One region of the Pseudoalteromonas sp. LC2018020214 genome, then DNA from elsewhere that is predicted to be linked to it. Evidence: predicted binding sites of a transcription regulator. Region 1 holds the regulator's gene; each other region holds the start of a gene.

Evidence for each region. Region 1 encodes sigma-54, which starts transcription at its own class of promoters, with help from an activator protein. Its sites were predicted from a motif close to GTTGGCACGNNNNTNGNNT; they were not measured.
Region 2: JG479_RS03725 (EF-hand domain-containing protein) is a predicted target of sigma-54. The motif match lies at 4,038-4,056, and genes of this name have one in related genera.
Region 3: JG479_RS04445 (flagellar basal body rod protein FlgF) is a predicted target of sigma-54. The motif match lies at 5,140-5,158, and genes of this name have one in related genera.
Region 4: JG479_RS00085 (EF-hand domain-containing protein) is a predicted target of sigma-54. The motif match lies at 4,253-4,271, and genes of this name have one in related genera.

The regions. Positions count from the first base shown of each region.
Region 1 covers NZ_CP066804.1:676,460-684,244, forward strand. Annotated here, with positions in the region: gene mgtE (magnesium transporter) at 1-938, opposite strand, end outside; gene JG479_RS02885 (HPr family phosphocarrier protein) at 1,070-1,342, opposite strand; gene rapZ (RNase adapter RapZ) at 1,385-2,230, opposite strand; gene ptsN (PTS IIA-like nitrogen regulatory protein PtsN) at 2,249-2,701, opposite strand; gene hpf (ribosome hibernation promoting factor) at 2,706-2,993, opposite strand; gene JG479_RS02905 (RNA polymerase factor sigma-54) at 3,020-4,531, opposite strand; gene lptB (LPS export ABC transporter ATP-binding protein) at 4,601-5,326, opposite strand; gene lptA (lipopolysaccharide transport periplasmic protein LptA) at 5,323-5,868, opposite strand; gene lptC (LPS export ABC transporter periplasmic protein LptC) at 5,858-6,412, opposite strand; gene kdsC (3-deoxy-manno-octulosonate-8-phosphatase KdsC) at 6,409-6,960, opposite strand; gene JG479_RS02930 (KpsF/GutQ family sugar-phosphate isomerase) at 6,961-7,785, opposite strand, start outside.
Region 2 covers NZ_CP066804.1:849,131-856,915, reverse strand. Annotated here, with positions in the region: gene JG479_RS03745 (DUF1543 domain-containing protein) at 1-396, opposite strand, end outside; gene JG479_RS03740 (sigma 54-interacting transcriptional regulator) at 405-1,754, opposite strand; gene JG479_RS03735 (hypothetical protein) at 1,757-2,302, opposite strand; gene JG479_RS03730 (sensor histidine kinase) at 2,304-3,761, opposite strand; gene JG479_RS03725 (EF-hand domain-containing protein) at 4,092-4,325, shown strand; gene JG479_RS03720 (hypothetical protein) at 4,350-4,577, shown strand; gene JG479_RS03715 (EF-hand domain-containing protein) at 4,763-4,999, shown strand; gene JG479_RS03710 (calcium-binding protein) at 5,009-5,245, shown strand; gene JG479_RS03705 (amidohydrolase) at 5,378-7,054, shown strand; gene JG479_RS03700 (FlgO family outer membrane protein) at 7,158-7,785, shown strand, end outside.
Region 3 covers NZ_CP066804.1:1,029,808-1,037,592, forward strand. Annotated here, with positions in the region: gene flgA (flagellar basal body P-ring formation chaperone FlgA) at 1-27, opposite strand, end outside; gene JG479_RS04415 (chemotaxis protein CheV) at 168-1,100, shown strand; gene JG479_RS04420 (CheR family methyltransferase) at 1,121-1,951, shown strand; gene flgB (flagellar basal body rod protein FlgB) at 2,097-2,504, shown strand; gene flgC (flagellar basal body rod protein FlgC) at 2,510-2,941, shown strand; gene JG479_RS04435 (flagellar hook assembly protein FlgD) at 2,955-3,635, shown strand; gene flgE (flagellar hook protein FlgE) at 3,694-5,037, shown strand; gene JG479_RS04445 (flagellar basal body rod protein FlgF) at 5,195-5,938, shown strand; gene flgG (flagellar basal-body rod protein FlgG) at 5,960-6,748, shown strand; gene flgH (flagellar basal body L-ring protein FlgH) at 6,765-7,448, shown strand; gene JG479_RS04460 (flagellar basal body P-ring protein FlgI) at 7,460-7,785, shown strand, end outside.
Region 4 covers NZ_CP066804.1:17,287-25,071, forward strand. Annotated here, with positions in the region: gene pepQ (Xaa-Pro dipeptidase) at 1-932, shown strand, start outside; gene JG479_RS00070 (YigZ family protein) at 1,019-1,633, shown strand; gene JG479_RS00075 (TrkH family potassium uptake protein) at 1,730-3,181, shown strand; gene JG479_RS00080 (flagellar brake domain-containing protein) at 3,226-3,885, shown strand; gene JG479_RS00085 (EF-hand domain-containing protein) at 4,352-4,564, shown strand; gene JG479_RS00090 (calmodulin) at 4,705-4,917, shown strand; gene JG479_RS00095 (calmodulin) at 4,995-5,210, shown strand; gene trkA (Trk system potassium transporter TrkA) at 5,292-6,668, opposite strand; gene rsmB (16S rRNA (cytosine(967)-C(5))-methyltransferase RsmB) at 6,755-7,785, opposite strand, start outside.

The sequences.
Region 1 (7,785 bases):
AAAGTGCCTTCAAAAAAGCTAGCTACAAAAGCAGCTGCAAGTGCGGTTAGTAAATTAACTCCTAGCCAAACTGAGCGTTTTTTAGAGCTTTTTAGTACAGGCGCGAATGTATCCTCTTCATCATCAAGACCGGCTAGGCTTAATAAGCTATGCTCGGCATCTTCTCGGATTACATCAACGATGTCATCGATAGTAACACGACCGAGGAGTTGGTCGTTATCGTCCACTACAGGGGCCGATATCCAATTATGACGCTCAAATAATTGCGCTACTTCACTTTCATCCATAGAGATTGGGATAGACTCACAATCTTCATCCATTAAATCGCGGACAATTTTTTCTGGCGGATTAGTTAATAATGTACTCAGCGATAAAGCGCCTATAAAGCAGTTATGTTTATCAACAACATATAAATCATCTGTACCCTCTGGTAGCTCACCACGCAGTCTAATATAACGAAGTACAACATCGAGTGTTACATCAGGGCGAATGGTCACCGTATCGGTGTTCATTAGTGCACCAGCTGAACGCTCTTGATATGACAGTGCTTGCGTGGCACGTTCACGGTCTTGAATGTCCATCGCGCTAACAACGTCTTTATAGACGGTATCTGGCAGGCTACGTAATACTTCACCTAAGTCATCGTGGCCCATATCTTCAGTTGCGGCGGCAATGTGCTTAGGTTCCATTTGGGCAATAATGCCTAAACGAACATCTTCAGATAATTCTTCAAGAACATCACCCTGCACATCAGGATCGACCAATTGCCAAAGCAGTCGGCGAATTTTATGCGGTGATGATTCTAATAATAATGCGGTATCACAAGGAGCCGTTTTTGCGAGCATGCGCCTAACTTGAACAAACTGACCACTATTGAGTGACTTCGTCACCTGTTTTAGTTGCTGTAGTGGGTAATCTTGTTCAAAAGCTTCTGGCATTGGCGTCCTTTATAAATTGTTATATTACTTTATGGGGGGAGGTGAGTTAACTGGCGTTACTAACCTATTTATTTTATATGTCTGTTTTAATTGAAGCATTAGTAATGCGAATATTGTTTTTATAAAACAGGTTATTCTTGTTCATTAAAGCGTTGTGCTATTAATTCTCCAACAGCGTGTAAAGCTTGCTCAGAATCAGGGCCTTTACAAACAACTTTAACTTCTTTTCCTTGGCTACTTTCAAGTAACATTAATGCAAGTACGCTATCGCCTGCGGCTTCTTTGTCATCTTGGAATAATGTGATTGTCGCATCAAATTGTACTGCTAATTGCGCAAGCACAGTAGCTGCTCTGGCGTGTAAGCCTAATTTGTTTTTTATTAAAAAGGTATCTTCACAATGCATAACTTACTCTACCTAAGCTGAACAGGTGATTATTCAGCTATATTATTTTTCTTGCTCGCGATGGCGAATTTTTACATTGGGATGTGTCATTGCAAAACTTTCACCGATAGTTTGCGCTAAATACACAGAGCGATGTTGCCCGCCTGTACACCCAATAGCAATGGTTAAATAACTGCGGTTATTTCTTTCTAAATGCGGTAACCACGTTTGTACAAATGTTTGAATTTGCCATGTGAATTTTTGCACTATGCTGTGATTAGCTAAATAGTCTTTAACCGGTTGATCTAACCCATTTAAAGGCTTCAACTCTGGTTCCCAGTGTGGATTTGGTAAAAAGCGTGCATCAAATACGTAGTCTGCTTCTTTTGGTATACCGTGTTTAAAACCAAATGATTCAAATGTGACAATCAGTTGCTTATCTTTTTTACCTAAAATCTTTTCACGAATAGATTCAGCGAGTTGATGAACACTTAAATCAGTCGTATCTATCATAAAGTCGGCGCGAGTGGTTAATACATCAAGTAATTCTTTTTCTTTTTTGATGGCTAAATCAAGCGGCAACGAGTCTATTGATAGTGGGTGTAATCTGCGTGTTTCTGAAAAGCGTTTGATCAATGTCTGATCGTCGCTATCTAAATAAAACAACGTAGGGTTTGCAAAGCCAGGCAAGTATTCAAGAATATCGTTAAATTCATCTTGTTCTTTAGGGATGTTGCGCACATCAATGCTAACAGCAATTTTATCGTAGCTATCAGACACACTGCGAACTAATGAAGGTAGTAGGTTTACTGGAATATTATCAACGCAATAATAACCTAAATCTTCTACAACGCGCAAAGCAACCGACTTTCCAGAACCAGAACGACCGCTTATGATAATTAACTCCATTTAACACCCTTTATAAAACTATGATTGATCGACAATAACTTGGTAAAGCTCAGTATCAGATTTTGCACTGCGTAACTGTTTACAAAAATCTTTGTTGTTTAGTTTATCAGCAATGGTTGCTAGAGTCTTTAAGTGCTGCTGGTTATCGCCATCTGGTACGATGAGTGCGACAAAAATATCAACAGGGCGATTATCGATTGCATCAAAGTTTATTGGAGTTTCGCTAACGAGCACTAAAGCCAAAGGCTCTTCTGCACCGCTCATTCTTCCATGAGGAATAGCAATGCCACGCCCTATACCTGTACTACCTAATTTCTCTCTGCTCATTAAAGCATTAAGAATATCTTGTTGCGGTAAATACGGAAGTTTGTCGTGAGCAAGTTCGCTAATGAACTCTAAAATTCTTTTTTTGCTATTAAAAAGGACCGCAGCTTTGCTGCAGTCCTGGCATATAAGTGAACTTAATTTCATCATATTAGTGTCGAGCAAGCTTCTCTTTGTGTTTGATTACTTGGCGATCGAGCTTGTCGATCAACGAGTCAATAGCGGCATACATATCTTGATGTTCTGTAGAGGCAAATAGCTCAGCACCGCTTACGTGTATTGTGGCTTCTGCTTTTTGATTTAATTTTTCTACATCGAGAATGACATGAACATTATTTATATGATCAGAGTGTCTTTCAAGCTTCGCAAATTTAGTATTAATATAGTCTCTTAGTGAATCGGTTAATTCTACGTGACGACCAGTTAAGTTTAGTTGCATAAGCATTACCCTCTTAGTTTAGCGTCTTAAATCAGACTTTTACGCTGATTTGACGGTGGAATAGCAAGAGATTCGCGGTATTTTGCGATTGTACGTCTTGCTACTTTAATTCCTTGCTCAGCCAATATATCCGCTATTTTGCTATCACTCAATGGTTTTGCTGAGTTTTCTGCTGCGATTAATTTTCGGATAAGCGCACGTATTGCTGTAGATGAACATTCACCACCGTTTTCAGTACTTACATGGCTTGAGAAAAAGTATTTAAGCTCAAATATACCACGGGGTGTATGCATGTACTTTTGAGTAGTTACGCGTGAAATTGTCGATTCGTGCATTTCTACCATTTCAGCGACATCATTTAAAACCATTGGTTTCATGGCTTCAGGGCCATGTTCAAAAAAGCCTTGTTGTTGCTTAACAATACAATTAGTAACTTTCAATAGCGTGTCGTTTCTACTTTCTAAGCTTTTAATAAACCATTTAGCTTCTTGTAAATGTGAGCGAATAAACTGGCTGTCACCACTTGATTTTACAGTGCGAGACATTGCCGCGTATTGGCTATTAACACGAATTTTAGGCATGCTATCTGGGTTTAATTCGACAACCCAGCGGCCTTTAATTTTTTTAACTGACACATCAGGAATAACATACTCAGATTCTTCCCTTACAATAGTATCTGCAGGTTTTGGGTTGAGAGTATGTATTAGTGTCATTACTTCTTTAAGCTCTTCTTCTTTGAGCTTAGTTTTTTTCATTAATGTACGATAGTCGCGAGCTGCTAATAGATCAATATGCTCGGTTAAAATCATTTTCGTTTCATTAATGTAAGGTGTTTCTTTATCAAATTGATTAAGCTGAATACACAAACACTCTTGTAAACTACGTGCAGCAATACCAACAGGATCAAACAGTTGGATGCGTTTTAATACCGCTTCAATTTCATCAAGTTCAACTTCGTTATCATCTTCGTTATCATCTTCGTTTTCTTGATTAAAGCTTTCTAAAATCTCTTCGCAGCTTAGTGTTAAAATACCTGAATCATCGACGGCCTCTACAATCGCAATAGCGATGGCTTCATCGGTAGGGCTAAATGGCGTTAGTTGTAATTGCCACATTAAATACTCATGGAGCGTTTCAGTAGAGGCGCCTTGGTATATTGATTCGTCTTCAGGCATTGGACCTGATGAGGCTGCTGGGGCGGCACTCATGTACTCATCCCAACTAACATCCATAGCCATGTCGTCACTTAGCGTGTCTTTTGCAAGTGCTTCACCAGTATCTTGTTCGTATTCGCTCGGAGCATCATCAGCAGATGCGCTAACAGTTATGTCATCGGTATCAGCTTTTTGCTCGTTTTTACCAGCAGCGTCTTCAGAATAGTCTGCCTCTTCAACCTCTAATAGTGGATTACTGTCGAGAGCTTCTTGTATTTCTTGCTGGAGATCCAATGTACTGAGTTGCAACAAACGAATAGCTTGTTGCAACTGTGGAGTCATTGTAAGTTGCTGGCCCATGCGCAGCTGTAGTGATTGCCTCATGTATCTCTAACAATCCTTTTATGTTGTTATAATTAATACTAGCAGATGCTTAAAGACATGGCGTAAATGTTACAGCCTAAATTGCTCGCCTAAGTAAACATCGCGTACTGTTTTATCATTTAATACGTGTTCTGGAGTACCTGATGCAATCAGCTCCCCATGAGAAACAATGTAGGCTTTTTCACAAACATCAAGGGTCTCTCTTACGTTATGGTCGGTAATTAAGACACCAATCCCACGATTTTTAAGATGTTCTATTATTTTCTTTATATCTAATACCGAAATAGGGTCAACACCGGCAAACGGTTCATCCAGTAGTATAAATTTAGGATCTGCTGCCAGCGCTCGTGCTATTTCTACACGACGACGTTCTCCACCCGATAATGCCATACCTTGGCTATCACGAATGTGTTGTATGCTAAATTCATCTAATAAGTTATTGAGCGTGTCTTCTCTGGCTTGTTTATTTAGTTCTTTGCGCGTTTCTAAAATGGCCATTAAGTTTTGATAAACAGTCAGCTTTCTAAAAATCGATGACTCTTGTGGTAAGTAGCCTATGCCTAATCTAGCACGACTATGCATAGGTAAAAGAGTAATATCGTTATCATCAATAGATATTTTACCTTTGTCGCTAGGAACAAGCCCTACAATCATATAAAAAGTCGTTGTTTTACCAGCACCGTTAGGGCCAAGTAAGCCAACTATACTGCCAGCTTGTACTTCAAGGCCGACGTTTTTTACAACTTCACGACCTTTATAGCTTTTTGCCAATAGTTCTGCTTTTAATGTGCTCATGGTTGACCTTTATCGCCTTTTTTACTTTTTTTAGTTTCGATCGGTACTAAAATTGTGTGAACGCGGTCAGTTGAGTTTTCATCTTTTTCGGCACTGATTAGCTGCTGCTCTATATCGTAGGTAATGCTTTTAGCATTTATTTTTTGTCCCGCTTGCGATACTTGTGCATTACCAACAAGCGTTAAAAAACGCTTAGATACATCATAACGCACTTCGTCAGCACTGGCGCTCATAGTCGTGCCATCTGATTGCTTTTCTTCAAAGTGCGCAGGGCTACCTGTGGCAATTAATAATTGTTTATTATCACCAAGTTCATCACGTTTGTGTACTTCTAGGCGATCGGCTGTAATGCGGCGATTACCGTGAATAATCTCAACGTTTTTCTCAAAAATACCCACATTAGCTTTTAATTGACCTTCTTGCTTGTCGGCACTTATTGAAATTTGATTGGCAGCAGGTTGCGTGTTTTGTTCTGCAGCACTACTATTAAACGCTAGTATAAGTGTAGGAATTATAAGTGATTTTAATATTTTATTGGTCATAATATATGGTTCGCGTATGGTTAATTAGTTTTATCACTTCGGTTTTCAAGTCGGCTTCTAGGCCTTTACCGGTGATTTTTAAATTCGGTCCAGTGATAATGACGGGTTGCTCCGAACGCATTGTTAATAGCTTTATATCTACCTGAATATTATCAGCATTGATTTTGTCTATCATGGCGTTATCGGTTAAATTTTTGGCAACCACATTACCTTCTAAAATTAATTGTTTATCTTCGTATAATGTTGCTTCGTCTGCATTTATTTGCCACGTTTGTTGTTCGTTATATAAAGTAAAAATGGGTTTTTCGAAAAACGTGAAACCTAATTGCTGGTATAGCTCCATTTTAGCCGCAGTGACTTTGTGGCTAATTTTACCTTGCTCATCATAGGCTGTCTGTTTGAGCTCAATAGCTATGTAATCAGGCTTAGCAACAACTTCAGGCTCAGCCTGAGGCACAATATTTGTTTGTGTAAAATAAGGGTACCAAAGCCAAACCATACAGCTAATGAATAAAACGCTTAATATTATGCGCGCTGCATTCATGAACTAGTGCCTTGTGTAGTCAATGTTTTACCATTTTCAAGCATGAGCAAATCGGTGAGTTCTCTCACAGCACCAAAACCGCCAGGCATTTGCGTTACATAATGTGACAAACGCTTAATAAGTGGGTGGGCATCATTTACTGCAACGGCAAAGCCTACTAACTCCATAACAGGCATGTCAGGACCGTCATCACCAATATAAGCAATTTGTTCATCGCTAAGGTTGAGTTTATCTTTTAATTCTTGATAGGCAATGAGCTTATTTTCTTGGCCTTGATAAATATGCTGTACGGTTAAGCTGCTCATACGTTGTTGTACTATCTGTGAATGACGACCAGTAATAACAGCTACTTCAAAGCCACTGTTTATAAGTGCTTTAATGCCAAAACCATCTTTTGTATTAAATGCTTTTAGCTCTTCACCTTGATTGCCAAGGTAAATACGGCCATCAGAAAATACACCATCAATATCGCATATAAGTAGTTTTACTTTTTTAGCGCGTGCTTTTGCATCATCGCTCAGCGGTTGATAGAGTTCTTCAAATTGCATTTATAACACTCCTGCTTTTAATAGGTCTTGCATATTTAATGCGCCAATAGGTTGGTTTTTCTCATTGACGACGATTAGGCCATTTATACGTTTACGTTCCATAATATTGAGCGCTTCAGCGGCTAAAATATCTTGTGTAGCTGTAGTGCATGACTTAGTCATAACAACATCTATTTGTGTTGTATGAATGTCAATTCTTTGCTCTAAAATGCGACGTAAGTCACCATCGGTAAATAACCCTACGAGTTGCTGATTTTCATCAACAATGGCTGTCATACCTAACCCTTTAGCTGACATTTCTATTAGGGCATCTTTAACTGTTTGTGAAACATCAATAATAGGTGTATTTGCGCCGCTGTGCATAACATCTTTTAAAGTAAGTAATAAGCGCTTGCCTAAACTACCACCTGGGTGAGATAGCGCGAAGTCATCAGCTGTAAAGCCGCGAGCTTCTAATAATGCAACTGCCATGGCATCGCCCATCGCAAGCGTTGCAGTGGTACTTGATGTAGGGGCTAGACCCAATGAACAGGCTTCTTTTTCTACTTTAATACACACATGTACATTAGCAAGGGTCGCCATGGTTGATTGTGTATTGCCAGTCATTGCTATCATTTTGGCACCAAGTCGTTTTAAAACCGGAATGATATTTAAAACTTCGCTGGTTTCCCCTGAATTAGAAATAAGCATAACCACGTCATTTTTAGTGATCATACCTAAATCACCATGACTTGCTTCACCAGGGTGAACAAAAAACGCTGGGCTGCCAGTACTTGCAAGGGTTGCCGCTATTTTATTGCCAATATGGCCTGATTTTCCCATGCC
Region 2 (7,785 bases), 170 kb from region 1:
ATCGTCCACATCATGTAAATCATCGTTATGAATATGACTAAGCCCTGCGAGCAAATCGTTTTTAGCTCGCTCTTTAGCTTCATGGCTACTGCTTGCAACATACAGCGCAAAGTCATGTTGCTCAGCCATTGAATCACTTCTGTAAGCGCCTAAATTTACAAAATAGAGTTGTTTATTTTGCTCCACATAGCTATCAACAACTTCTACTTTAAAGCCATCAATATGATTAATTGCCATGTAGCTATCCATGTGAACACTACTTCTGTCGCCTACCCATTGGCTTTTTAACTTTGAATAGGTTTGCTCTATATTCTCCCCTACTACAAAACGAATATCATGCATTTCAATGTGGCAACCTTGAATCCGGCCACCTAAATACACCATAAATAACTGCATGCTTTTCCTTAACCTAAATTATCAACATCAATATTATGCTTTTTAATCAACTTATAAAAATCTGAGCGGTTGCGCTTGGCAAGCTTAGCGCCTTCAGCTACGTTACCACCTGCCATTTTTAAAGTGTTAATTACATAGTCGCGCTCAAACTCTTTTTTAGCGTCGTTTAGTGATAATGGTTCTACGTTTGTTTCGTTACTATTTAGCGCAGCTAACACTAAATGCTCTGAAATAACATCGCTCGGTGTTAATGCTACAACCTGCTCTACTACGTTTTGTAATTGGCGAATATTACCTGGCCAGTCGTAACGCACAAGTGCATGCATAGCATCGCTTGCAAAGTGTTTTTCAGTCTGGTTCATGCGCTTAGCAATGCTTGCACTAAAGTGCTGTGCTAATAAGCTTATATCTTCGCGGCGCTCACACAGTGGCGGTAATTTTAAATTAACTACGTTTAAGCGATAGTATAAATCTTCTCTAAATTGCTGGTTTAAAATAGCTTCAGGAAGATTTTTATGTGTTGCCGACACTATGCGTACATCAATTGCTATCTCTTCTTGAAAACCTACTGGGCGAATTGTTTTTTCTTGTAATACGCGCAGTAACTTAACCTGTAAGTTAAGCGGCATATCGCCAATTTCGTCTAAAAATAACGTGCCACCCTGTGCTTGTTGAAACAAACCTTGGTGATCTTTAATTGCACCCGTAAACGAGCCTTTTTTATGACCAAACAATTCAGACTCTAAAAGCTCCCCAGGTACAGCACCGCAGTTAATTGCAACAAAAGGGCCACTGCTTACATGGCTATGCTGATGAATCGCCTGTGCGAGTAGCTCTTTACCAGTACCACTAGCCCCCGAAATAAGTACATTAACTTGCGTTGGCCCAAGTAGTTTTACTTGCTCTAACAAGTGCAGCATTGCACCACTGCGCGTAACTATATTACTTTTAGGTGCAGCTTCATCGGCGTTAACACCATGAATTTCTATCGCTTTAGCAAGGCTGTCAAATAGCTCATCTTTATCCACTGGTTTAGTTATAAATGCAAAAATGCCCTGCTTAGTTGCCTCTACGGCATCAGGAATTGAGCCGTGCGCTGTCATCATAATGACAGGTAATGCTGGGTAGCGGCTTTGCAGCTGACGATGCAGTGCCATACCATCCATTTCATCCATGCGTAAGTCGGTTATTACGGCGTCAAACACTTGGCTTTTAAGTATTTGTAGTGCGGTTAAGCCGCTTTCGCAGGTTGTTACTTCGTATCCTTTTGATTCGATACGAATAGCGAGCAGTTTTAATAAGCTAGCGTCGTCGTCTACGAGTAATACTTTTGCACCTTGTACTTTAGTTGCGGCCATCGTTACTGCTCCTTCGTTTCTTCTCGTAGTAAAAGTTGCTGCTCAATCGTTGCTAACGATGAGAGGGTTTCTTGCATTTTATTATTAAGTGCTTGCTGCTCTTTTTTAGCATTTATTTGCATAGTTACTTGCTGCTTTTGAAGCCATAAATATTGCTTTATGTCATCAGGCCAAAAGTAAGCAAGATCGAGCTTTAACAACTGAGTCATTACCGTATTTGGATCATCATTTATGTTTAAGCACATGAACTTAAAAAAGCGTTTAAGCTCGTTTTCGCCTGTAAAAACATCTTTGCTAGGTACCAATTTGAATCCACCACACTGATTAGCATGCCATGCAATAACCTGCTCTGCAGGAGGATAGCTTGGCTCAATTTTTGGTCTAGGCTTTGGACTAGGGTTACTGTTTTTATCGTTCGCTTTTTTTGTATCGACCACAGGTGCAGGTGTAATTGACACACGCTCTTCTTGCCCATTATTAATTTCACAACCTGATATAACCATGCTGCTACTGAGCACACATAAAATAGCGATTAAACGCAAGCGCATGTTAATTAACTCCTAGATTTTTTGTTATGGGAATTTTAATTGAAAACCGGCAACCATGTGGCTCGTTATGCTCAACACTAAGTGTACCTCTTAGCTGTTCAACAGACTCTTTTACAATAGTTAAACCCAGTCCACTGCCTTGCAGCGTAACATTTTTACTGTGTTTACCTTGATAAAATGCGCTGAAAATTTGAGTTTTTTCTTGCTCTTTAATACCGCAGCCTTTATCAATCACAACGATACAAAGCTGGTTTTGCTCAAGCGCTAAATTAATAGTAACGCTTTGCTTATCCTCTGAAAATTTTAAGCCATTTGAAATAAGCTGAATTAAAATCATCTCAATAAGCTCACTAGGTAAAGCAAGCGGTTTGTTAGGTAAAGTATTTTGCCACTGCAGAGCTTGCTGACGCGCAGTTAAGCGATGCTCAAAATGGCTATTAATTTTATTAATAAGAAGACTAAATTCAACTTCGCTTAAGCTGTCTTTACTGGTGCGAATCGCATTATAACTCAGCAAACTGTCAATCATTGTACGAAGGCGCACCATAGATTGGCTAATGAGCTCAAGCACCGCTTTTTGCTCAGCGGTAATTGGGCCTACTATTTCATCAGTTAATAAATCAGTGCCTTCAACCATTGAAGCAAGCGGCGTTTTTAGCTCATGAGTTACATGGCGTAAAAAAGTATCTTTTTGCTGCTCAAGCATATGAAGCTGCTCTTGTACCCATTGGAGTTTTTCTCCTAGCTCAACAAGCTCAGCTGAACCTTTCACAGATATTTTTTGCTGCCAATGCCCCTGCCCAAGCTTATCAATAACCGTAGTTAACCCTTTTAGCCGCCCACTTATGCGCCATAAAAAACCTCCCCCAACAATTAAAGTCAGTGGAATAAGTGCCACCAGCCAGTTTATAAATGACGCTTGCAGGCTTGTAAGCTCATTTTGGTTATTGGTAATTTGCGCTTCGTTTTTATCACGTAACCATAAAGTAAGCTCAGCAACTAAATCGCTCACTGGCACAAATAGCTCAGCTTGTTGTTGTTTTTGCTCAACGAGTTTTACATGCGCGGTTTGTAAGGTGGTATATAAGCGTTGCCATTGGTGAATATACTCCTTATTCGTGTTTACAAATTTGAGTTCATCAATGCTTTGTAGGGATGATTGCCATTTATCGACAATGAGCTTATCTAGCGATTCACTTTTTAATACCCAGTTTTGCCTAGTGGCGCGCTCAAGGCTGTTGAGCTCTTGCTTTAAAGTGTTAAACGATTTGGTAACTTGGTAGTTGCTACTCACAATACTTTGAGTAACCGCTAATTGCTTATTAAGCGCATTTAAAAATACGATCACCACTATAGAAAGCGGCAGTAACGAAAGCAGCATACTCATTGCAAATTGCCCAATTAAATTAGGCCGCCAGTTAAGCATTGCTTGGTATTTTTTAGCTATGGTTGCTGGCATTTCGTTTAGTCCTTTTAAGTTAAGCGTTCTATTATTAAGTGCTTACCTTATACACTAGCTGAACCAGCAATTATATTTAATACGATTAACAGCCAGCACTACAAAACAATGTGTCGCCAAATAGAGACAACGTAACTCTTTGATTTTAATAAACTCCCTTTCAACCTCACTAAATAGTGTTGCAAAAGGCGCACAAAAATTACAATAAACCCAGTAAAAACTTCTCACTGGCTTAAAGCTAAAACAATAACCAGTTGAAAAATAACAACAATTATTATTGGCACCATTTTTGTAATAGGAGTAATAACTTTAATCAATAAGGAAATAATTATGAACAAACGCATTTTAGTAATTTCATCATTACTGGCTTTAGGCTTTTTAGGCGCTAATGCACACGCAATGGACGTTCACGCGACTTTTAACGAACTTGATAAAGACAGTAACGGCACATTAAGTGAAGCCGAAGCAGGTGAAGATGCTGTGTTACACGAGAATTTTTCTCAAATTGATACTAATCAAGATGGGCAATTGTCGCTAGATGAATTCAAAAAATTTATTCAATAAACTCATTTAATAAGGAACGTGATTATGAAACAACTTATAGCCGCTTTTTCATTAATGTTTTTAGCAATTAGTGCCACCGTAATTGCATCGCCAACAAATGTGCGTTTTGCCCACTTAGATAAAGACATGGACGGACAAATATCAATTGCAGAAGCAAAGGAAGACAAGGAAGTAATGAGACAATTTGCCGACTTAGATGAAGACGGTGATGAAAAAGTCTCAAAAAAAGAATTTGAAAGCTTTAAACCTTAATGAGTAATTACTGATTAAGCTTTACTTAAGCTTGTTATAGGTAAACTGGAATTAAAAGCATTTGCCATAATCCCTGAGGGAGTGTGTAAAAGGATTTAATGTTGGGAGTTAAATTACGGCAAGTGCTTTTCCTTTTCACTTTATTTTAGCCACAAACTTTAAATACATCTTTTGGAAGGAACACCATGAAGATATTTCCCCTTATTATAAGCATCTTAATGCTATTAAGCTTTGATGCCGCTGCACTTGATGTAAAGCAACGCTTTGATCACCTCGATAGCGACAAAAGTGGCTATTTAACGCATGACGAACTTGATCCCCAACCACAACTATTAAACACATTTGTAAAATGGGACAAAAACCAAGATAACCAAATTTCGTTAATCGAATTTAAAAATTACCTTACCAATAACCTCTACTGAGTATTTTTCATGAAAAAAACAAGCTATATAGCGCTTTTTGCGTTTAGTATTTTTAGCACATTAGGCTTTGCTGCAAGCAACAATGTTGCAGAGCAATTTGAAAAACTTGATAGAAACCAGGATGGTTTTTTAACACGTTCAGAAACCGCTGTAGACCCCGCTTTGTGGTCTCGGTTTTCAAGCTACGATCAAGACAAAGACGGCAAGCTAACGCTAAGTGAATACAGTTTATACGCTAGTAAATAAACCCTTTCAAAAGCTAGATATTTTATGTTCTAGCTTTACTGCTTTTTTCTTCATCATAATTTGTCTCACATATTGGTATTATAAAGTTGGGTTTGCTAGTGTTAACGCACTAACAATAAAAAATAATGCCTTATGTCGCTCAAAAAAATAATCAAACCACTCATACTAGCCAGCCTTTGCGCTAGTTCTAGTTACACTCTTGCACAAACAAAAGTAATTTATAACGCCAATGGTTATACCCCTTTATATCAAGGTGAAGTACAGCAGTTTACTACCCTCGTTATTAAAAATGGCAAGGTAGTAAAACTAGGTAGCGATACACTTAAAGATAGCTACCCAGATGCCAAGCTAATTGACGCGCACGGTAATACCTTATTACCAGGCTTAATTGATGCTCATGGGCACGTTATTGGCCTTGGCGATAATTTATCGCAACTTGATGTACGCGGTGCAAAATCGGTTGATGAAGTAACGAATAAACTAAAAGTATTTGCCGATAACAAACAAGGTTGGATTATAGGACGAGGCTGGAACCAAGAGCTTTGGGCTGATACACGCTTTCCTACGGCTAAAGATTTAGACAAAGTAGTTAACGATCGACCTGTGGTGCTTTCTCGAGTTGATAGCCACGCCATTTGGGTTAATTCAAAAGCGCTCGAACTTGCTGGTATTACCGCCCAAACAAAAGCACCTGAAGGCGGTGAGATAATTAAAGACGAATTTGGCAATCCTACGGGTATATTTGTAGACAAAGCAGAATCGCTAATTACCCAGCATATGCCAGCCCCTTCAAAACAAGATATAAGTGACTCACTTGATGCAGCAGGTAAACATTTATTAAGTTTAGGTATTACCTCTACTCACGATGCAGGTATTGATAAAACCACATGGGAGGTTTACAAAGAGCGCGGCGACCTTGGTAATTTACCACTACGTATTGTGGCAATGTTAAGTGGTGCAAGCCCTGATTTAGACACAATGTTAAAGGCAGGCCGGTACCACGACAAAAATGACTTTATGGAAATTCGCAGTGTTAAAGTTTACGCCGATGGCGCATTGGGCTCTCGTGGTGCAGCACTTATTGAAGAATATGCAGACAGACCTGGTCACCATGGTTTAATGCTTGAAACACAAGAGAAACTCGAAGCACTCTTTACACAAAGCTTTAAAAGCGGCTTTAGCGCAAATACTCACGCCATTGGCGACAAAGCAAATAAAGTAGTACTTGATGCCTATCAAAATGTGTTTAAAAAAACGGGCGGTATATTACTACGAAACCGAATAGAGCACGCCCAAATTGTAACCACTGATGATATCCCTCGCTTTAAAGCGTTAAAAATAATCCCTTCAATGCAGCCGGTGCATGCCACTTCAGATATGCATATGGCAGAGCAGCGTTTAACTGAAAAACAACTAAGCGGCGCCTACGCGTGGCAAACATTTTTACAGCAAGGTTCGGTTGTTGCAGCAGGCTCTGATTACCCTGTAGAGCTTGCAAATCCATTTGATGGTTTGTATTCAGCCATTACACGCATGGATCATAACAAACTACCGGAAAACGGCTGGCGCGCAAGTGAAGTACTAAGCCGCGAAGATGCATTACGTGCATTTACTCTTGGTGGCGCCTATGCAGCTCATCAAGAATTTAAGGTGGGTAGTTTAGAAAAAGGTAAATGGGCCGACTTTATTTTAATTGATAAAGACTACTTTAAAGTACCTGTTGAGGAGATATACAAAACAAACGTACTGCAAACATGGGTAGCAGGTAAGCTTCGCTATAAAAAAGAAGAGGTTACAAAGGCACCATAATTAAAAATAAACAAATTAATTATTAAATTTAATTAAAGTAATCAAAAAGTGTGTCGATAAGGAGGGGTATTTATAAAATCCCCTTATGTTTCAGGAAGAAAACATGTTATCAAAAAAAATAACTCTTACTTTATCGGCACTTTTTACACTATCACTCTCAGCTTGCTCTACCCATCCTGTTTACAATGGACATGCACCACATAACAATATTGGCTATAATCATGCCCATAATCGCTATGCTGAAAATAATCAGCCGCGCGTGAGTAATTGGCAATTTCCAGAAAATAATTACCGCCCAATTAACAGCAGTAAGTTACTAAGTAATTACACAGAGCAATTAGCAATGAAGCTAATTGAAAATATGAATTACATAAATAGTAGCACGCCTATCGCTATAACTTCGTTTGTAAATTTAGACGACAACCTGCAAACTACTAATATTTTTGGCAATCATTTAGCTGAAAGCTTTATTACTGAATTACAAGAGTTTGGTTTGTCTGTTGTTGATTATAAGCACACAGGCACAGTGCACGTGACGCCGATGGGTGATTTTTCATTTAGCCGTAATGGCAAAGATATTAAAGGCTACCCACATATTGAATACACTTTAACTGGGACGCTTACATACACCAACCGCGGTGTTATTGTTAATGCTCGTATTATTGGCGCTAAATCTAAAGTAGTGGTGTCATCAGCTAAAGGGTTTATTCCCAGCTTTGTGGTTGAATCGC
Region 3 (7,785 bases), 350 kb from region 1:
TCTTCTGATTTTTTTTAACAAACTCATAATGTTTCGACTATGCTTATGGTTTCAAACAGGGTATAAATATTTTGCGTCAAAAAGTAGACGCACCCGCGATGTTATGTAGCTTTATAAATAGAAAGCAATTATCGTTCCGTATTATTTGTTTTCTTTAGGAGATTTGAATGGCAGGCATTTTAGACTCAGTAAACCAACGCACACAGTTGGTTGGGCAGAACCGCCTAGAATTACTTTTATTTAAGCTCAGAGGGCGTCAGCGTTTTGGTATTAATGTATTTAAAGTGAGAGAAGTGCTGCAATGCCCTCCACTAACAAGCATGCCAAAATCTAATCCGTATATTCGTGGTGTTGCACATATTCGTGGTCAAACCATTTCGGTTATTGATTTATCAATGGCTGTAGGTGGGCGCCCAATCGACAACATTAAAGACAGCTTTATAATCATTGCTGAATACAATCGCTCTGTGCAAGGGTTTTTAGTGGGCGGAGTTGAACGCATTGTAAATATGAATTGGGAAAAAATAATGCCACCGCCATCAGGCGCCGGACGTTATTCATATTTAACGGCAGTGACCGAAATCGAAAATGAATTAGTCGAGATTCTCGATGTAGAAAAAATTCTCAACGAAATTTGTCCAGTAAACACAGAAGTAAGTGCTGAAGTTGCACAAAGTGGCGATATTCAAAGAGATTTAGGCGAACGTATCGTATTTATTGCAGATGACTCTGCTGTTGCCCGTAATCAAGTTAAACGAGCCTTAGAGCCGCTAGGTGTTCAAACAGAGCTTGCTAAAAATGGTAAGGAAGCTTTAATTAGGCTTAAAGAAATAGCAGAGCTTGATTGTAAAAATGATATTACAGAGCGAGTAGCATTACTTATCTCAGACGTTGAAATGCCAGAAATGGACGGCTATACCTTAACAGCTGAAATAAAAGCAGATCCCAAACTTGCACCTTTGCATGTTATTTTGCATACCTCTTTGAGTGGTGTTTTTAACCAAGCGATGATTGAAAAAGTAGGGGCAGATGACTTTATTGCTAAATTTAACCCAGATGAATTAGCAACAGCGGTTAAAAAGTGGGTTCATTGTGATTAACAAAAATAGGTGCTACTAACTTGAATAATAAAGATTTGCAGCAAAGTGAATACGACCAGTTTCGTTCGTTTTTAGAGCAGCAATGCGGCATTGTTTTAGGTGAAAATAAACAGTATTTAGTTAAAAGCCGACTTGCTCCGTTAATGACTCGATTTAATGTGGGATCTTTATCGGAATTGGTTAGTAAAACTCTCGGGCCTCATGAGCGGCAATTAAGAGCCGCTGTGGTTGATGCAATGACCACCAACGAAACTTTGTGGTTTAGAGATCAATACCCATTTGAGTTACTCCAAAACAAGCTTTTCCCAGAATTTAAAGATTTAAGAAGACCTTTAAAAATTTGGTCTGCTGCCAGTTCGTCAGGCCAAGAACCTTACTCAATAGCTATGTCGGTTGCTGAATTTAATGCTAAGCAACCAGGTGTGCTTCGTATGGGGGCACAAATTATTGGTACCGACATATCTAATACCATGCTTGATATGTGTAAAAATGCAGAGTATGACGCGTTGGCACTTGCCAGAGGGTTATCTGCAGAGCGTCGTAAAAAGTTTTTTAAAGACAGCGGCAACGGTATGGCACAAGTAAACGATACAATAAAAAAACAAGTTAGTTTTAGGCATTTAAATCTGCTTGATTCTTACGCGTTAATGGGCAAGTTTGATATTATTTTTTGCCGAAATGTACTAATTTATTTTGCGCCTGAAATAAAAGCTAAAATTATTAACCAGTTTGCACAAGCGTTAAATCCAAACGGTTACCTATTTTTAGGCGCGTCAGAGTCCCTAACTGGCCTAAGTACTGAATTTGATATGGTTAGGTGCAACCCTGGTATTATTTACCAAAAGAAGTAATTAAGCTAACTCCCTTCCCTAAAACGACGCACCTAGCGTCGTTTTTCTATTTAGATACATAGTCTTATAAAAATATAGCATGCTCTAATATTAATGGCTTATTTTTTGCTTTATTAATGGGTAAGTCAATTTTTTGGAGAAGGTTATGGCTATCAGTTTTGATAAAGCATTAGGTGTGCATCCGCAAGCCATGTTGATCCGTTCACAGCGAGCAGAATTAATTGCAACTAATATAGCTAACGCTGATACGCCTGGCTATAAAGCAAAAGATATTGATTTTGCCTCTGCTTTAAAAGCGGCAAGGTCAACCCAGCAAAGCGGCAATACTATGGTAAGAACTAATGATAAACACATTGGTGGAGGTACTCATAGTATGGGCAGTTCAGAATCATTTCGTTTGCCAAATCAATCAGATACTGGTGATGGTAACTCGGTTGATATACAAGTGGAACGAAACTTGTATACACAGAATGCTATGGAGTATCAGGCCAGCTTGCAGTTCTTAAGCGGCAAATTTAAAGGCCTGAATAAAGCTCTCGGTAGTCAAGGATAAAAATTATGAGTTTATATAATGTTTTCGATATTGCAGGTTCGGGTATGAGCGCACAAAACGTTCGCTTAAATACGACAGCTAGTAATATTTCTAATGCTAATACCATTAGTTCATCTCAAGACAAAACGTACCGAGCGCGCCAACCTGTATTTGCGGCTGAGCTAACAAAGGCTTCAGCATCAGTAAGTAACCAGCAGGGCTCCGCAGTTGGTGTTAAAGTTTTGGGCATTGTTGAAAGCGATGCGCCATTGCAAATTGAATATAACCCAAACCATCCAAGTGCGGATGAAAATGGCTATATCTATAAACCCAACGTTAATGTTGTAGAGGAGATGGCAAATATGATTTCTGCCTCTCGTTCTTACCAAACAAACGTGCAAGTTGCTGATGCAGCTAAGCAAATGCTAAGTAAAACACTGTTGCTAGGGCAGCGGTAACCGAGGGTAGGTTATGAGTAACGATATTAGTACATCTTCATCCTATTTAGACTCTTTGCGTTGGCAAGAATCGCAAGTAGCGACCAGCGACAATGAGAGTGATGCGTTAACGCAAGAAGACTTTTTTTCTTTGTTAACTCAGCAATTATCGTATCAAGATCCCAGTAACCCTGCGGATAACGATCAAATGATTGCTCAAATGACTAGCTTTACGATGGCGCAAGGTATCAGTGATTTGAATTCAAATTTTGATACGTTGGCTACTTCGATGACATCAAACTCAGCCCTGCAAGCTTCAACGCTTGTTGGCAAGCAGGCTTTACTAGAGTCAAATACTGTTGATTTAAATGAATCAGGTGATGCTAAAGGGTCTATCGTTGCTGAAAGTGCAGTTGAAAGCTTAACACTTAGTGTAACTGACGCTTCAGGACAGCTAGTGAGAACAATTGATATGGGTTCTCAGCCTGCGGGCGCTGTTCGCTTCGCTTGGGATGGTAATAATGAAAGCGGTGAGCGTTTACCTGAAGGGGAATACACATTATCGGCACAAGGTAGTACCAATGGCCAGTTTTCTAGCTTGCCTATTGCAACTTTCAAAAATATTGAAAGTGTAAACATTAACGGCTCAAGCGGCATCATTGTGAACACCAAAGAAGGTGCGGTTAGGTTAACCGACATTGCAGAAATCGCGTAACAAATTTAATATTTCTTGCCTGCCAGCAGGCCACAGATTAACAGGTTAGAGGTGAATTATGAGCTTCAATATTGCATTAACCGGCCTAGCTGCCGCACAAAAAGATTTAGACGTAACTGCAAATAATATTGCAAACGTAAATACAACAGGTTTTAAAGAGTCACGCGCTGAGTTTGCCGATGTTTACGCTTCATCAGTATTTAGCTCTGGTAAGACTAAAAATGGTGATGGTGTTCAAACCGCTATGGTTGCACAGCAGTTTCATCAAGGCTCACTGCAATTTACAAATAACTCACTTGATTTGGCTATCACTGGTGAAGGTTATTTCGCGATGAGTGAAGACTTAGGTTCTCAAGATTTTTCTTACACTCGTGCAGGTGCATTCAAATTAAATGAAGATAATTTTGTAGTAGATGCCAAAGGTAATTTTTTACAAGGTTTCCCTGTTGATGAAGCTACAGGTGCCACTACATCAGTAAGTTTGAGTACTTCATCACCATTACAGATACCGGATTCGTCTGGTTCTCCTCGCGCAACAAGTAAAGTGTACTCATCATTTAACTTAGATTCACGAGAAACTCAACCTACAGTAACTCCTTTTGATTCAAGTACGAGTGCTTCTTATAATAGTTCTACATCAACTACAGTTTATGACTCATTAGGTGAGCCACATGTTTTACAGCTTTTCTTTGTAAAGCAAGACCCAACGACAACACCAAATCAATGGCAAGTTTATGGAACTTTAGACGGGAAAAATTTTGGGACAGATGGAGTTGAAACAGTCGCAGGTTCACATACTCCTATAGATACTTTTGAATTTACATCAGCAGGTTTGCCTAATGTAACATCACCGGCTACAACTTTTGATGATATAGACTTATCTTCTGATGCGACTACAGGTTTGACTTCTCTTTTGACTAATGGTGCAAGTTTTCCTGATGATGTGTCAGTCAGTTGGCGTGATGAAGCGGGAACCAGTAATAAAGTTCCCACTCAGTATGCAGGTAACTTTGAAGTAAAAGCGCTTGAGCAAGACGGTGCTACTGTTGGCCGTTTAGCCGGTATTGATATTGGTACTGATGGTAAAGTAGTTGCATCTTACAGTAATGGTGACTCAACTTTTCTAGGTCAAGTCGCTATGGTTCGTTTTTCTAACTCACAAGGCTTACAGCAAGTCGGTGATACCGCTTGGAAAAAAAGTTTAACATCTGGTGATCCAATTGCAGGCGAACCAGGATCAGGTACTTTAGGATCGATCAATTCATCAGCGCTTGAGCAATCAAATACAAACCTTACTAATGAACTAGTAGACTTAATTACTGCACAGCGTAATTACCAAGCAAACTCACGTGCGCTTGAAGTTAACTCAACTATTCAGCAAAGTATTTTGCAGATTCGATAAGCTAAACCCCATTAAATATATTAGGCTGCACTTTTGCAGCCTTTTTTGTAAGTCCTCTTTGTAAGCCCTTCTAAAAACCTCTCAATGTTGCGTCAAATTTAATCTGGCACCTATTTTGCATTTATAAGTTCAGAGATTTTTTATGTGAGTCGATACTATGGACAAAATGGTCTACATTGCGGCCTCTGGCGCTAAGCAAAGCCTACAAGGGCTTGCGCTTAAAGCCAATAATTTGGCGAATGCAAATACAACAGGATTTAAAGCTGACTTTGCCCAGGCGCGTTCTATGCAAGCGTTTGGCGAAGGTTTGCCTACACGTGTATTTTCAATGCAAGAGCGTCCGGGTTCAAACATGGTATCGGGTGGCATTGTGCAAACCGGGCGAGACTTAGATATCGCAATGAGCGATAACGCATGGCTTGCTGTGCAAGATGCCTCCGGTAATGAAGCTTACACAAAAGTGGGTACGTTAAACGTTACTGCTCAAGGCATGCTTGTAACCAGTCATGGTCGTCAAGTTATTGGCGAAGGGGGACCTGTAATTTTACCCGTCCCAGTCGAAAAAATAGGGTTTAGCCAAGATGGCGCTATTCAAGTTCGACCACAAGGCGCTCCCGCTAACTTTTTAGAAGAAATCGACACGCTTAGAGTGGTAGAAGCAAATAGCTCACAGCTCGAAAAAGGTAACGACGGTTTATTTAGACCAAAAGCAAATGTAACAGTAGATACCTCTGCCAATGTAAAAGTTTTAAGTGGTTCGCTTGAAATGTCGAATGTGAATCCGGTTCACGAAATGGTCGACATGATAAGCCACCAGCGCCAATTTGAATTACAAGTGAAATTAATGAAAACAGCTGAAGAAATTGACGAGCGTCAAGATCAGTTATTACGCATAGTTTAACTTTAAAGTGAGGACACGATTATGAATCCAGCATTGTGGATCAGTAAAACTGGGCTAGACGCTCAACAAACCGATATATCGGTTATCTCAAATAATTTAGCGAATGCGAGTACCGTAGGTTACAAAAAAAGCCGCGCTATATTTGAAGATTTACTTTATCAAAATATTAATCAACCGGGTGGTCGTTCATCGCAAGATACCGAAATGCCGTCGGGCTTAATGTTAGGTGCGGGTGCTAAAGTTGTAGCTAACCAAAAAGAGTTTACGCAAGGCAACATGTTGACCACCGAAAACTCACTAGATTGGATGATTTCTGGCGAAGGTTTTTTTGAAGTACTGCAACCAGATGGCAATATTGCTTACTCGCGCAATGGTCAGTTTACTACTGATGGCGATGGACGAATTGTAACATCGGGCGCAGGTTACGTTATTCAGCCAGAAATGAATGTACCTGATGACGCGCAATCAATTACGGTTTCGCAAGACGGCGAAGTATCTGTGCGTGTTGCAGGCCAAGCCGATAACGTTGTAATTGGTCAGCTGACTATTAGTGACTTTATTAATCCATCGGGTCTTGAGCCAATTGGTCAAAACCTTTATACCGAAACGGCTGTAAGTGGTGCGCCTGTACAAGGTAATCCTGGTGTTGAAGGGTTAGGTAGTATTATTCAAGGCTCACTCGAAACTTCAAACGTAAATGTGACTGAAGAGCTGGTAAATCTAATAGAAACTCAGCGTATTTACGAAATGAACTCAAAAGTAATTTCGGCCGTTGACGAAATGATGAGTTATATCAATCAACAGCTTTAATAGAGTAGGGGGAATTATGCGTAATATTATTTTATTTGCAGCGGGCACATTATTTTTAAGTGGCTGTATGTCTACGCAAAATAGTGAGGTAGTGCAGGACGACCCTTACTACGCACCTATGTACCCCGAGCCTATTCTAGAGCCGCTGGTAGCCACAGGTTCATTGTTTAATACTCATACATCAAACGACTTATATTCTGATAAAAAAGCGCTACGTACTGGCGATATAATTACGGTTAAATTGCAAGAGTCTACTCAAGCAACAAAAGCCGCTAAAACAGAAACAGACAAAGAAACTGACGCAAGCTTAGACCCAGTGATTGGCTTAGGTGGTCTACCTGTAAATATAGGTGGCGATAGTATTCAGTTTGGTATTGGTAGTGATTCGTCGTTTACGGGCGATTCAAAATCTAACCAGTCAAACAGCTTAGTGGGCGATATTTCGGTTAATGTAATGCGCGTTTTACCTAACGGTAATTTAGTTATTCGCGGCGAAAAATGGCTAACGCTTAATACCGGTGAAGAGTTTATTCGTTTAGAAGGGCTAGTACGCCCTCAAGACGTAAGCGCCGATAATACGGTTGAATCAAACCGCATTGCTAATGCACGTATTCAATACTCAGGTAAAGGGCAAACGCAAGAGGCGCAAAGTCCTGGTTGGCTTACACGTTTCTTTAGCAGTTCGCTGTTTCCATTTTAGAGGGTAACAACATGAATAGCCTTAAAGCTTTATGTTTAGTTGTGTTATTAGGTTGGCAGTTTACTGCCAGTGCTGAGCGCATAAAAGATGTGTCTATGGTTGAAGGCGTACGCTCTAACCAATTAGTCGGTTATGGCTTAGTGGTTGGTTTACCAGGCACTGGCGAGCAAAACTCATACACACAACAAAGTTTTAGAGGCATGTTGAACAGCTTTGGTATTACGCTGCCTTCAACTCAAAGTCCTAAAATTAAAAATGTTGCCGCTGTTGCTGTGCATGCAGAGTTACCCGCATTTAGAAAGCCCGGGCAAACAATAGATATTACGGTTTCTTCTAT
Region 4 (7,785 bases), 660 kb from region 1:
AATACATTGAAGTAGCGCAAGCTCTTGGTTTTAGTATTATGAACCCTGAGCCTGTACTTAACTATTTTCATTACCACCGCGCTTATAAAACGCAGTACGAACTTGAATGTTTACGCAACGCTAACCGTATTGCAGTAGATGGGCATAAAGCTGCACGCGATACATTCTTTAATGGTGGTAGCGAGTTCGACATTCAACAGGCGTACTTAATGGCGACACGTCAAAGCGAAAATGAAATGCCGTACGGCAACATTGTTGCGCTTAACGAAAACTGCGCTATTTTGCACTACACGCACTTTGATCCAAAAGTGCCACACACCCACAACTCATTTTTAATTGATGCCGGTGCAAACTTTAATGGTTACGCTGCTGATATTACTCGTACGTATGATTTTAAAAAGCAGGGTGAGTTTGCTGAGCTTGTACAAGCCATGACTGTTCAACAAATCGAGTTAGGTAAAGGTTTAAAGCCGGGTATGCTTTATGGTGATTTACACGTTGAATGTCATAATCGTATCGCACAAATACTTAGTGACTTTAAAATTGTTAACCTACCCGCGGAGGAAATTGTTGAGCGTAAAATTACATCTACTTTCTTCCCGCATGGACTAGGACATCACCTAGGTTTACAAGTGCATGATATGGGCGGTTTTATGAGTGACGAAAAGGGCACACATCAACCATCGCCAGAAGGGCATCCGTTCTTGCGTTGTACTCGCCTGATCGAAAAAAACCAAGTGTTTACTATTGAGCCAGGTTTATACTTTATTGATTCACTGCTTAGTGATTTAGCGCAAACCGATAATAAGCAGTTTATTAACTGGGAAAAGGTAGAGTCATTTAAACCATTTGGCGGCATTCGTATTGAAGATAACATTATTGTTCACGAAGATAGCCTAGAGAATATGACGCGTAATTTAGAACTCGATTAATTTCTATAAAGACGAGTTAGCGAATAAACGTTAAAATATGCATATGATCGGGGCCTTTAGGCCCCATTTTTAATTGAGCTTTTAATATGTCTGAATATAAATATCCTGCTGCTGACGTTTTTCATCAAGAAGAAATAAAAAAAAGTACGTTTATAGTCCACATTGCACACACCCCCGATTTAAATTCAGCAAAAACATTTATTAAAAGCATTGAAGAAAAGTATAGCGATGCACGCCATAACTGCTGGGCACATGTGGCAGGCAACCCCGGTGGCAGCCATGTTTATGGTTTTTCGGACGATGGTGAACCAAATGGCACTGCAGGAAAGCCTATGTTAAATGTGCTGGTGGGTTCGGGCCTTGGCGAAATCACTGCCGTGGTGACACGTTATTTTGGCGGCATAAAATTAGGCACCGGCGGGCTAGTACGTGCTTATGGTGGCTCATTAAATAATGCATTAGTAAAATTGCAAACGGTGCTTAAAGTTCCCAGCGTTGAAATTACTGGGAGTAGCGAGTACAGCATGCAAGGCGCGATTGAGCAGTTATTAAAAACAAAGTATCAAGTGCTTAATATTGATAAGCAATTTACTGCTAATATTGAGTGGGTGATTACAATCGATAGCCGTGAAGCTCAGCAAGCAATCAAAGATATTTTTGATTTAAGTCACGGCGCAGTTGAGTTAACTATTAAAGAGTAATAACCTACACAAATTGCATATAATGCATACTGACCCTATTTAATTTGGTTGATACTACTCAGCCTGAATTTACTAATAATAAAAGCGACAAGCTAAATGCAATTTCGTACCATCATAAAAATTCTTGGCCAACTTGTTGCGCTGTTTAGTATTACCATGGTGCCTCCGGCACTGGTGTCTTTAATATACAAAGACGGTGGTGGTGTTCCCTTTGTTTTAGCATTTATTTTTAGTGTTGTTATTGGCATGATGGCTTATTACCCAAACCGCCATGAAAACGGTGATTTAAAAGCACGTGAAGGCTTTTTAATTGTTGTTTTGTTTTGGCTGGTACTTGGGGCGTTTGCGTCCTTGCCGCTTATCTTTTTACAAGAACCTAATTTATCGCTCGCCGATGCGGTATTTGAAGCATTTTCTGGCTTAACAACCACCGGCGCTACAGTACTTACCGGTATTGAGTATTTACCCAAGTCGGTATTGTTTTATCGCCAGCAACTCCAGTGGTTTGGCGGTATGGGTATAATCGTACTCGCTGTTGCTATACTCCCAATGCTAGGTGTTGGTGGTATGCAGTTGTACCGCGCTGAAATACCAGGGCCTGTAAAAGATTCTAAAATGACCCCGCGAATTGCCGATACTGCAAAGCACCTTTGGTATATTTATGTGTCGTTGACTATTACTTGTATGCTGGCTTATTGGGCTGCAGGAATGGAGTGGTTTGATGCTATATGTCATGCATTCTCAACGGTGGCGATAGGTGGTTTTTCTACTTACGACGCCTCCATGGGGCACTTTGACAGCCCTGTAATTAACTTTATTTGTGTGTTCTTTTTAATTATTGCAGCTGTTAACTTCTCCCTGCATTACGCCGCAGTGGCGAGCCGAAACATACAAGTTTATATTAGAGATCCAGAGTTTAAGGTGTTTTTGTGTATTCAATTAGCGCTGGTGGTTATTTGTTTTACTGTACTTTCCTCTAACGAAATATTTGCTAATGGCGATGAAACCCTCGATCAGGCGTTATTTCAAGCTGTTTCAATGAGTACAACAGCAGGCTTTGCTACTGATAACTTTTCAACATGGCCTTTGTTTTTACCTATTTTACTTATATTTTCGAGCTTTATTGGTGGCTGTGCAGGCTCTACCGGTGGTGGTATGAAAGTAGTGCGCGTGTTCTTACTTTACTTGCAGGGTGTGCGTGAGCTTAATCGTTTGGTGCACCCACGGGCTATATATTCAATCAAGCTGGGTCGTAAGGCGTTGCCAGACAAAGTAGTAGAAGCTGTGTGGGGTTTTTTCTCTGCTTATGCGCTGGTATTTATTATTATTATGTTAGCGCTTATGGGCACGGGTATGGATAACATAACTGCGTTCTCAGCCACTGCGGCTTGTTTAAATAACTTAGGGCCTGGTTTAGGAGATGTAGCGTCGCATTATGGTGCTATAACCGATGGTGCTAAATGGTTGCTTACTATTGCAATGGTGTTTGGTCGTTTAGAAATATTTACTTTATTAGTGTTATTTACGCCTACTTTTTGGCGTGGATAAACGAGCGGCTTAAGTTTTAAATTACGAACTATTGGGAAAGGGATATGCCAACAAATTTAGAAAAGCTAAAGCATATAAGTGTAGGCAGCTTAGTTGACCTAGAAATATTAACACCTACAAGCAGTAAGCGTGTTAAAACTGAATTAGTTGGTTTACTCGATAAACAGTTTATTATTTTAAATTATCCCAATGCTAAGCGTTTACCTGCAGCGAGTGACTATTTACGTGATGGTGTAATGGTTGTTGTAAGAGCACTGATTGAAGGCAGTGGCGGGCAAGTTATTGCGTTTCGCCAGCAAATTATGTCAGTAGCCTCTCATCCCGCTAAACTCGTCTTTATTAACTTTCCTAAGCAAGTGCAGCTATTTGCGCTACGCTCGCAAACACGCATACCTACCTTGTTACCTGCAAAGCTAAAAATAAGTGACGATAGAGTGCTTGAAGGCCTTATTAAGGATATTTCACTCACTGGTGTAATGTTTGATATTAGAGGCGATCAGCAAGCTGAAGGTATTAAAGATATGCAATGCACTGTCGTACTCAATAGTAGTGATAAAGATTTTGAAGGTGAAATTTGCAGTGTTAAAGAGCATGTCGCAGGTGTGCACTGCGGAATTAAGCTACTAGCAAGCGAGGATGAAATGAAAACCTTTATGAAAGAGCATTTTATAGACCCATCTGCGCTTGAGCCCACCGTTGAATAAATCGTTTTTCGCTTATTTGCAACAAAATGGCGTTTTACGTGAGGTATTTATAAAGTATTTTTTTGTTTTTATATAATTAAAAATATTATTCAAATAAAACAATGTTTTACGTGTTTTTTATTATGGCTTGTTTTTTGTTGTTATAGCTACTTCGTTAAAATTAACCTTAACTATTTTTTAAAATCCCTCCTTTTATAGCTCTATATTTTAAAATGTATCTTTTTATATAAACATAACTATTTGTTTTTAATAACTTTAGTTTTTTACCTCTAAAGCGTGTTGCGAAAAGGCAACAGTAATGACTCTGAAAATTCCTACTTATTGTACGTTTTATTTTTAACTTATTGAAAGTTAATGGCTTTTCAATGTTGGCATTTAAGTTGTAATAGTCAGGGTGTACTGAACGAAATCGTGATTCAAAGTGAAATACTTAATCGCACACACATAAATTTGAAGGATACATATTATGAAAAGCATTAATAAAACTTTAGCACTTATCGCTATTGCATCTTCTTCAGCCGCTTTTGCAGCAACAGATTTTGACACACTTGATGTAGATGGCAGTGGCACAATTAGCCAAGCAGAAGCATCAGTAGACGCAAAATTAATGAGCATGTTTTCTGAGCTTGATACTGACCAAAATGGTGAGTTATCAAAAGAAGAATTTTCAGAAGCTTAATTAAAAAGTATTTATCCTGAGTTGCCAAAGACAACCTAAGTAGGCAAGGGAGCTTACGAAAGAGGATAACAAGGAAGTTAAAAATTACGTTTTAAGTTAAACGAAGCAATTTTTTTGATAGAACATTGAAGGATTAAGTTATGAAGCATTTAAATAAAGCATTAGCACTTATAGTACTAGCATCTTCTTCAGCTGCATTTGCAGCATCAGATTTTGACAGCCTTGATATCGATGGTAGCGGCACAATTAGCCCAAGCGAAGCGGCAGTCGATACAGATTTAATGGCTGAATTTATTGAGCTAGACACTGATGGTAGCGGCGAGCTTTCTAAAGAAGAATTCGCTAATTACTAATTAATCTTTTCAGATTAAACATTTTTCACAGTCAGGGATCTTTGAAAAGGACTTCCCATATTACTAGGAATATTATTATGAAAACATTAAATACAACACTTGCAGTTATCGTTTTAGCATCTTCATCAGCAGCATATGCCGCAGTAGATTTTGCCTCTTTTGATGCAGATGGTAACGGTGCTATTACAATGGAAGAAGCAAAGGTTAACACTCAGCTTGTAAAGATTTTTGATGATTTAGATACTGATGGAAATGGTGAAATCTCTAAAGAAGAGTTTTCAAAAGTACAGTAATCAATATTCGAAGATACTCCACTAAAGCCGCCTTAGTCAGCGGCTTTTTTGTATTTTAAATTAACTAATTAGCGTAACTAGTTAAAGGAATATAGCACTTACTTGGAATAGTTTTTCTACAACGGTAATATGTTTTTTGTCGATTAAAAACATAATGACATGATCGCCCGACATAATAATTGTATCGTCGTGGGCTATCAGTACATCGTCATTACGTACTATTGCGCCAATAGTTGTACCTGCAGGAAGTTTTATGTCGGCAATCGCACGACCAACCACTTTAGATGTGTTTTCATCACCATGAGCTACCGCTTCTATGGCTTCTGCCGCACCTTTACGCAGTGAATACACATTAACAATATCACCACGGCGTACGTGCGTTAATAACGCTGATATAGTTGCTTGTTGTGGCGATATGGCAATATCTATTTCGCCGCCTTGTACCAAATCAACGTAAGCACCACGCTGGATAAGCACCATGGTTTTTTGTGCGCCCATACGTTTTGCAAGCATGGCTGACATAATGTTTGCTTCATCGTCATTGGTTACGGCAATAAACACATCTACTTGTTCAATATGCTCTTCTGAGAGCAGTTCTTGATCAGATGCGTCACCACAAAAAACGACCGTATTATCGAGCATTTCTGAGAGTTGCTCGGCACGTTCTTTACTGCGTTCAATTAATTTAACGGTGTGGTTTTTTTCAAGTGAGCGGGCAAGGCCTGCCCCAATGTTACCGCCACCAGCTATCATAATTTTTTTGTAAGAACGTTCAAGTTTTTGTAGCTCGTTCATTACTGCGCGTATATGTTTTGTAGCGGCAATGAAGAATACTTCGTCATCAGCTTCAATAACGGTGGTACCCAATGGTTTTATTGCTTTACCTTGACGATAAATAGCGGCAACACGAGTCTCTACATTAGGGATGTGTTCTTTAAGTGCAGATAACGCATAACCTACAAGTAAACCGCCATAGTAAGCTTTTACGGCTACTAACGAGAGCATGCCATCAGCAAACTGCAATACTTGCAGGGCACCAGGGTAGTCAATTAAACGGCGAATATACTTAGTGACCAGTGCTTCGGGAGCAATGTAATGATCGATTGGTAAATCATCGTTTTGAAAAAGTTTTTCGCGGTATTTTAAATATTGCTCTGAGCGAATGCGGGCGATTTTAGTGGGCGTTTTAAAAATACTGTATGCCACTTGGCATGCAACCATGTTCACTTCATCTGAACTGGTTACCGCTATAATCATATCGGCATCTTCAGCACCTGCACGGCGTAATACATCAGGATGCGCGCTGTGGCCCATAACCCCTTGTAAGTCGTACTTATCTTGAAGTTCACGTAATCGGTTACCGTCTATATCAACAACGGTAATTTCGTTTTGTTCGCCAACTAAGTTTTCAGCAAGCGTAGCACCAACTTGCCCGGCACCGAGTATAATTATTTTCATTATTTACCCGTGGTATTGATCATAATTTAATTAAAAAAATAGCCATTTAATGTTTCATAAATGGCTAACTATTTAGTGTACGGCTATTAGGCTTTTTTAACTAGCTTAGCGTAATAAAATCCATCACTTTCACCGGGCAGTAACTGCAAACCTGGATTTGTTACGGTATCGTTTTCGTGTAGAGGTATATGTTCTACATCATCGTTATTAGCTAAAAACTTAGCAACTTGCTGTTGGTTTTCTTGTGGAAGAACCGAACACGTAGCATATACCAATGTGCCACCTGGTTTTAACAGTGGCCAAATGCTATCAAGAATATCGCTTTGTAACTTAGCTAAGTCTTCGATGTCTGATGCGCGACGTAACCATTTTATATCAGGGTGACGGCGAATTACGCCAGTGGCCGAACAAGGCACATCAAGCAAAATACGATCAAATAATTTTTCATCCCACCATGTATGTGGTTGTGATGCGTCGCCACATTGTAGGTCTGCACCTAAGCCAATACGAGTTAAGTTTTGCTTAACACGTTCAAGGCGAGTTGAGTCGCTATCTAGTGCAAGTACATCTGCATCAGCAAGCTCTAAAATATGACATGTTTTACCGCCAGGGGCTGCGCAGGCATCCAAAATATAGTCGTCTGCTTTAGGTTCTAAAAAGCGGGCTGCTAACTGTGCTGCAGCATCTTGTACTGAACATGCACCTGTATCAAACTCAGGTAACGAAAATACATCACGTGGTTTGGCAAGCTTAATCCCATCAATAAAATCAGGGTTTAAGGTGTGTTCAATATCGTTAGCGCTAAGCATGTCGCTGTATTCTTGCGTGCTAAATTGGGCTTGATTGACACGAAGCCACATTGGCGCTTGTTGCTGGTTTTCTTCAAGTAGTGCTTCCCAGCTATCTGGGTAGGCTGTTTGCACCTGTTTAATAAACCAATTTGGATGGTTGTATAAACATACCGGAATAAGTTTCGCTTTTTCTTCAAGCTCAGCTTGTTGACGCTGAAAGCTACGTAAAATGGCGTTTATCAGCCCTTTTAATCCTAAAGCGCGTAGTTGAGCCAGTGCGTTAACTGTTTCTGAAATGGCAGCATGAGGTGGTACGCGCATATGCT